One region of the Priestia sp. FSL W8-0524 genome, then DNA from elsewhere that is predicted to be linked to it. Evidence: a T-box and tRNA genes for the amino acid it is inferred to sense, from the RefSeq annotation. Region 1 holds a T-box; the other regions hold tRNA genes.

Region 1 (2,244 bases):
ATATGGTTCACAGTGCTTGAAGTTGGTGAATAATCAGCTTTTAGTTATTGATGAGACATACAATCGAGAGGCCATTTTACAAGACATGGTGATACCGGTATTAACGCACGTGATTTTAAAAAAGAAAGAAAAAAAGATGATGGTAAACATATTAAAAGAACAATTTTTCTATTCAGAAGAGGAAGAACAAGATTTGCTGCTTCAAATTATGGGGGGGATTATGGAAGGAGAGAGAGGCGAAATTCCGCAAAAAACATTTTCCCTTCCAAGAGAATTACTTATCCGCCAGGCTCTTCAAGACTTCTTCATTCATAATGTAACATTCACCTTTGAGTCTTTTCTCCAATTCCGTTTAAAAGAATATCAAGAGCGGCTGCGCTATTATGCTGAGCTGGCGATTGATGAATATAAGCTTGAACAAGACTATCAAATTCTTATTCATCAGCTGCGTCAAGCAGCTAATGAAAGACAGTCATCTACAGGCGATGTGTATGTAATGCATTTGAATAAAAACAAGTTTGTATTGTACGACCAAAGCAGTAGATATGTTCCGGAGCGTGAATGTGCAGCCCTAGCAGAGGCCTTTCTATCTGAACAAGAATCAGTATACATAGACTCAACTATCATCGCGCCTTTGCTGAGTTTATCTCCAGCTGCTATTCATCTGTATAGCGACCAGCATGATCATGATTTTGTTTATACCATTCAAAATATTTTTCAAGAAAAAGTGATGTTATACGAAAAAAATGAATTTCCGTTTGATCAAAAGCAAAATATAACGTGAAAGGTTGATTTCTATTTTGAAAATGAATATAATAAATGCATATTGAAAAACAGCTATATGTCACAAGTTATGATGAGGACATGAGTGTATATTTACGGTTTATAGAGAGGGAGATCTAGGCTGAAAATCTCCTAACACGGAATATATTCTTACCACCTCTAAACTTCAGTAGTAAACGAGCAGCGTCTCTAGTAATTACTGACGGAATTTCCGTTATAAAACCTCGAGCCGCTTCGGGTTATTTGGGTTATCCAAGATACGAAGAGGAAACAAGGGTGGTACCGCGTGTATACACAACTCGTCCCTTTTTATAAGGGACGAGTTTTTTGTTTTTACAAAAAGTTTATTAGTTATGTTAAAGGAGTGGAAAGTTGTGTCAGAAGTAATCAAAATGACATTTCCTGATGGAGCTGTTAAAGAGTATCCAAAAGGATCATCAACAGAAGATATTGCGGCTTCTATTAGCCCGGGATTAAAGAAAAAAGCATTAGCAGGTAAAGTAAACGGCGAGCTGCTGGATTTACGTACGCCAATCGAACAAGATGGCAGTCTTGAAATCATTACGCAAGATGCTCCTGAAGCGCTTGAAATTATGCGCCATAGTACAGCGCATTTAATGGCTCAAGCAATCAAACGTTTATACAAAGATGTAAAAGTACAGCTAGGTGTAGGCCCGGTTATCGAAAATGGGTTTTACTATGACATCGATATGGAAGAATCAATTACTCCTGAAGATTTAGGTAGAATTGAAAAAGAAATGAAAAAAATCGTTAATTCAAATATTGAAATTGAACGAAAAGAAGTTTCTCGTGAAGAAGCCATTCAACTTTTTAAAGAAGTTGGCGATGAACTAAAGCTTGAATTGATCGATGCGATTCCAGCAGGTGAAAAGGTGACGATTTACCAACAAGGCGAATTCTTTGATCTTTGCCGAGGTGTGCACGTGCCGTCAACAGGCAAAATTAAAGAGTTTAAACTATTAAGCGTAGCAGGTGCTTATTGGCGCGGAGACAGCGACAATCAAATGCTGCAGCGTATTTACGGTACAGCATTCTTTACAAAAGCAGATTTAGACGAGCATCTTCGTCTTCTTGAAGAAGCAAAAGAACGTGACCACCGTAAACTTGGTAAAGAGTTAAACTTATTTACAAATTCTCAAAAAGTAGGACAAGGTCTGCCTTTATGGCTTCCAAAAGGTGCGACGATCCGCCGTATTATCGAGCGTTATATCGTAGATAAAGAAGTAAGCCTTGGTTATCAGCACGTTTACACGCCGGTGCTTGGAAGTGTAGAACTTTACAAAACGTCTGGTCACTGGGAGCACTATCAAGATGACATGTTCCCTGCAATGGAAATGGATAACGAAGACCTGGTTCTTCGTCCAATGAACTGTCCTCATCACATGATGGTGTACAAACAAGGTATTCATAGCTATCGTGAGCTTCCAATCCGTATTGCTG
Region 2 (2,244 bases), 4.1 Mb from region 1:
AACGGCGGCCGTAACTATAACGGTCCTAAGGTAGCGAAATTCCTTGTCGGGTAAGTTCCGACCCGCACGAAAGGCGTAACGATCTGGGCACTGTCTCAACGAGAGACTCGGTGAAATTATAGTACCTGTGAAGATGCAGGTTACCCGCGACAGGACGGAAAGACCCCGTGGAGCTTTACTGTAGCCTGATATTGAATTTTGGTACAGCTTGTACAGGATAGGTAGGAGCCTGAGAAGCCGGAGCGCTAGCTTCGGTGGAGGCGTCGGTGGGATACTACCCTGGCTGTATTGAAATTCTAACCCGCGGCCCTGATCGGGCCGGGAGACAGTGTCAGGTGGGCAGTTTGACTGGGGCGGTCGCCTCCTAAAATGTAACGGAGGCGCCCAAAGGTTCCCTCAGAATGGTTGGAAATCATTCGTAGAGTGTAAAGGCACAAGGGAGCTTGACTGCGAGACCTACAAGTCGAGCAGGGACGAAAGTCGGGCTTAGTGATCCGGTGGTTCCGCATGGAAGGGCCATCGCTCAACGGATAAAAGCTACCCCGGGGATAACAGGCTTATCTCCCCCAAGAGTCCACATCGACGGGGAGGTTTGGCACCTCGATGTCGGCTCATCGCATCCTGGGGCTGTAGTCGGTCCCAAGGGTTGGGCTGTTCGCCCATTAAAGCGGTACGCGAGCTGGGTTCAGAACGTCGTGAGACAGTTCGGTCCCTATCCGTCGTGGGCGTAGGAAATTTGAGAGGAGCTGTCCTTAGTACGAGAGGACCGGGATGGACACACCGCTGGTGTACCAGTTGTCTTGCCAAAGGCATCGCTGGGTAGCTATGTGTGGACGGGATAAGTGCTGAAAGCATCTAAGCATGAAGCCCCCCTCAAGATGAGATTTCCCATAGCGCAAGCTAGTAAGATCCCTGAAAGATGATCAGGTTGATAGGTCAGAGGTGGAAGCGTGGCGACATGTGTAGCTGACTGATACTAATCGATCGAGGACTTAACCAAACTTTTAAAAGCGTAAGCTTTACTCAGCAAATTGTTATCTAGTTTTGAGAGAGCAATCTCTTGTCTGGTGGCGATAGCGAAGAGGTCACACCCGTTCCCATACCGAACACGGAAGTTAAGCTCTTTAGCGCCAATGGTAGTTGGGACTTTGTCCCTGTGAGAGTAGGACGTTGCCAGGCAATGAATAAGACCCCTTTTTATGCTCTTGTAAAAGAGTCTAGGGGTTTTTTATTTGGCTCATTTGTAAAAAACTTATATACACATTTAATGTTGTGTATGATATTTGGAGGATTAGCTCAGCTGGGAGAGCACCTGCCTTACAAGCAGGGGGTCGGCGGTTCGATCCCGTCATCCTCCACCACCGTGCCGGTGTAGCTCAACTGGTAGAGCAACTGACTTGTAATCAGTAGGTTGGGGGTTCAAGTCCTCTTGCCGGCACCATTTATATCGGAGGGGTAGCGAAGTGGCTAAACGCGGCGGACTGTAAATCCGCTCCTTCGGGTTCGGCAGTTCGAATCTGCCCCCCTCCACCATTTTATTGGGCTATCGCCAAGCGGTAAGGCAACGGATTTTGATTCCGTCATGCGTTGGTTCGAATCCAGCTAGCCCAGCCATAGAGAGCCATTAGCTCAGTTGGTAGAGCATCTGACTTTTAATCAGAGGGTCGAAGGTTCGAGTCCTTCATGGCTCATTTTAATAAGCGGAAGTAGTTCAGTGGTAGAACACCACCTTGCCAAGGTGGGGGTCGCGAGTTCGAACCTCGTCTTCCGCTCCATATAAAGCGCCCGTAGCTCAATTGGATAGAGCGTTTGACTACGGATCAAAAGGTTAGGGGTTCGACTCCTCTCGGGCGCGCCATAAACGGGAAGTAGCTCAGCTTGGTAGAGCACTTGGTTTGGGACCAAGGGGTCGCAGGTTCGAATCCTGTCTTCCCGACCATTTATGGGGCCTTAGCTCAGCTGGGAGAGCGCCTGCCTTGCACGCAGGAGGTCAGCGGTTCGATCCCGCTAGGCTCCACCAATGAAATTAAATAATTGTAACGAATAATATGGCGGTGTAGCTCAGCTGGCTAGAGCGTACGGTTCATACCCGTGAGGTCGTGGGTTCGACTCCCTCCGCCGCTACCATATAAGTTACATTTGTTATAAATATACGGAGGAATACCCAAGTCCGGCTGAAGGGATCGGTCTTGAAAACCGACAGGGGTGTTAAAGCCCGCGGGGGTTCGAATCCCTCTTCCTCCG
Region 3 (2,244 bases), 680 kb from region 1:
TCCGATAATCACAATATTCTCGGGCTTGACTTTAGGGGCATAGCCACCAATTCGAGTCAATGCTTCGTCTCCTATACCTATACTTGCCGCCAATGGCATACCGTGAATATTTCCGGAAGGAGACGTATCTGCTGTATTTAAATCTCCGTGTGCATCATACCAAATTACGCCCAAATTTTTATAATGACGACTTACTCCTGCTAGTGTTCCGATAGCGATGCTGTGATCTCCCCCTAGCACTAAAGGAAACCTTTTATTTGTAATAACATCACTTACGGTCTGAGCAAGTCTTTCGCTAGCATCCGCTACAGCTTTTAAATTCTTTAAGTTTGTATTTTCATCACTATGTACTCGTTCAGCTAAGGCAATTTCAATATTCCCTTTATCTTCTACACTATATCCAATATTCTCGATGCGTTCCATAACACCTGCATATCGTATCGCACTTGGCCCCATATCGACCCCTCGGCGAGTTTGACCTAAATCCATTGGTACTCCAATAATTGAAAGCTTATTCATAATATGTCCCCCCATCACAAATGTTGCTACTCTCTTATTGTAACGGCTAAATGAGCGATGGCTCAACTCGACACTTTTTTGAATATATATACAATTCTAATTTGTAGAAACTACACAAAAAAACCTTTAAGCAAATTGCTTAAAGGTTGTACGTTTATATGTATGGTGGAGCCTAGCGGGATCGAACCGCTGACCTCCTGCGTGCAAGGCAGGCGCTCTCCCAGCTGAGCTAAGGCCCCAATATGTTTTTTTATATAGAAATGGAGCGGAAGACGAGGTTCGAACTCGCGACCCCCACCTTGGCAAGGTGGTGTTCTACCACTGAACTACTTCCGCTTATTAAAATGAGCCATGAAGGACTCGAACCTTCGACCCTCTGATTAAAAGTCAGATGCTCTACCAACTGAGCTAATGGCTCTCTATGGCTGGGCTAGCTGGATTCGAACCAACGCATGACGGAATCAAAATCCGTTGCCTTACCGCTTGGCGATAGCCCAATAAAAATGGTGGAGGGGGGCAGATTCGAACTGCCGAACCCGAAGGAGCGGATTTACAGTCCGCCGCGTTTAGCCACTTCGCTACCCCTCCGATATAAATGGTGCCGGCAAGAGGACTTGAACCCCCAACCTACTGATTACAAGTCAGTTGCTCTACCAGTTGAGCTACACCGGCACGGTGGTGGAGGATGACGGGATCGAACCGCCGACCCCCTGCTTGTAAGGCAGGTGCTCTCCCAGCTGAGCTAATCCTCCACTATTATGTAGATAAAAATAAATGGTGACCCGTACGGGATTCGAACCCGTGTTACCGCCGTGAAAGGGCGGTGTCTTAACCGCTTGACCAACGGGCCAGTTGGCTCCACAGGTAGGACTCGAACCTACGACCGATCGGTTAACAGCCGATAGCTCTACCACTGAGCTACTGTGGAATAATAATAGCCTGGCAACGTCCTACTCTCACAGGGACAAAGTCCCAACTACCATCGGCGCTAAAGAGCTTAACTTCCGTGTTCGGTATGGGAACGGGTGTGACCTCTTCGCTATCGCCACCAGACAAATTATATTATACATGATTTGATAAAGAAAGCAAGACTTTTTTGAAAAAGTTTTGTTCTCTCAAAACTAGGTAACAGGTTGCTGAGTAAAGCTTACGCTTTTAAAGTTTGGTTAAGTCCTCGATCGATTAGTATCAGTCAGCTACACATGTCGCCACGCTTCCACCTCTGACCTATCAACCTGATCATCTTTCAGGGATCTTACTAGCTTGCGCTATGGGAAATCTCATCTTGAGGGGGGCTTCATGCTTAGATGCTTTCAGCACTTATCCCGTCCACACATAGCTACCCAGCGATGCCTTTGGCAAGACAACTGGTACACCAGCGGTGTGTCCATCCCGGTCCTCTCGTACTAAGGACAGCTCCTCTCAAATTTCCTACGCCCACGACGGATAGGGACCGAACTGTCTCACGACGTTCTGAACCCAGCTCGCGTACCGCTTTAATGGGCGAACAGCCCAACCCTTGGGACCGACTACAGCCCCAGGATGCGATGAGCCGACATCGAGGTGCCAAACCTCCCCGTCGATGTGGACTCTTGGGGGAGATAAGCCTGTTATCCCCGGGGTAGCTTTTATCCGTTGAGCGATGGCCCTTCCATGCGGAACCACCGGATCACTAAGCCCGACTTTCGTCCCTGCTCGACTTGTAGGTCTCGCAGTCAAGCTCCC

The links. A T-box is a leader RNA that pairs with one kind of tRNA and senses whether it is charged. The one in region 1 lies ahead of thrS (threonine--tRNA ligase), so its partner is inferred to be a tRNA-Thr.
Region 2: it has a tRNA-Thr gene. The T-box ahead of thrS (threonine--tRNA ligase) is inferred to sense a tRNA for this amino acid. The anticodon was not compared.
Region 3: it has a tRNA-Thr gene. The T-box ahead of thrS (threonine--tRNA ligase) is inferred to sense a tRNA for this amino acid. The anticodon was not compared.

What each region holds. Positions count from the first base shown of each region.
Region 1 is NZ_JBBOUG010000001.1:4,405,425-4,407,668, reverse strand. Features, by position in the region: gene ytxC (sporulation protein YtxC) at 1-784, shown strand, start outside; T-box leader at 845-1,093, shown strand; gene thrS (threonine--tRNA ligase) at 1,137-2,244, shown strand, end outside.
Region 2 is NZ_JBBOUG010000001.1:321,138-323,381, forward strand. Features, by position in the region: rRNA gene NST66_RS01620 (23S ribosomal RNA) at 1-1,000, shown strand, start outside; rRNA gene rrf (5S ribosomal RNA) at 1,064-1,179, shown strand; tRNA gene NST66_RS01630 (tRNA-Val) at 1,286-1,361, shown strand; tRNA gene NST66_RS01635 (tRNA-Thr) at 1,366-1,441, shown strand; tRNA gene NST66_RS01640 (tRNA-Tyr) at 1,450-1,533, shown strand; tRNA gene NST66_RS01645 (tRNA-Gln) at 1,540-1,614, shown strand; tRNA gene NST66_RS01650 (tRNA-Lys) at 1,619-1,691, shown strand; tRNA gene NST66_RS01655 (tRNA-Gly) at 1,701-1,775, shown strand; tRNA gene NST66_RS01660 (tRNA-Arg) at 1,782-1,858, shown strand; tRNA gene NST66_RS01665 (tRNA-Pro) at 1,863-1,939, shown strand; tRNA gene NST66_RS01670 (tRNA-Ala) at 1,945-2,020, shown strand; tRNA gene NST66_RS01675 (tRNA-Met) at 2,051-2,127, shown strand; tRNA gene NST66_RS01680 (tRNA-Ser) at 2,155-2,244, shown strand, end outside.
Region 3 is NZ_JBBOUG010000001.1:5,089,296-5,091,539, reverse strand. Features, by position in the region: gene rocF (arginase) at 1-519, opposite strand, end outside; tRNA gene NST66_RS26675 (tRNA-Ala) at 683-758, opposite strand; tRNA gene NST66_RS26670 (tRNA-Gly) at 781-855, opposite strand; tRNA gene NST66_RS26665 (tRNA-Lys) at 865-937, opposite strand; tRNA gene NST66_RS26660 (tRNA-Gln) at 942-1,016, opposite strand; tRNA gene NST66_RS26655 (tRNA-Tyr) at 1,024-1,107, opposite strand; tRNA gene NST66_RS26650 (tRNA-Thr) at 1,116-1,191, opposite strand; tRNA gene NST66_RS26645 (tRNA-Val) at 1,196-1,271, opposite strand; tRNA gene NST66_RS26640 (tRNA-Glu) at 1,295-1,369, opposite strand; tRNA gene NST66_RS26635 (tRNA-Asn) at 1,373-1,447, opposite strand; rRNA gene rrf (5S ribosomal RNA) at 1,457-1,572, opposite strand; rRNA gene NST66_RS26625 (23S ribosomal RNA) at 1,682-2,244, opposite strand, start outside.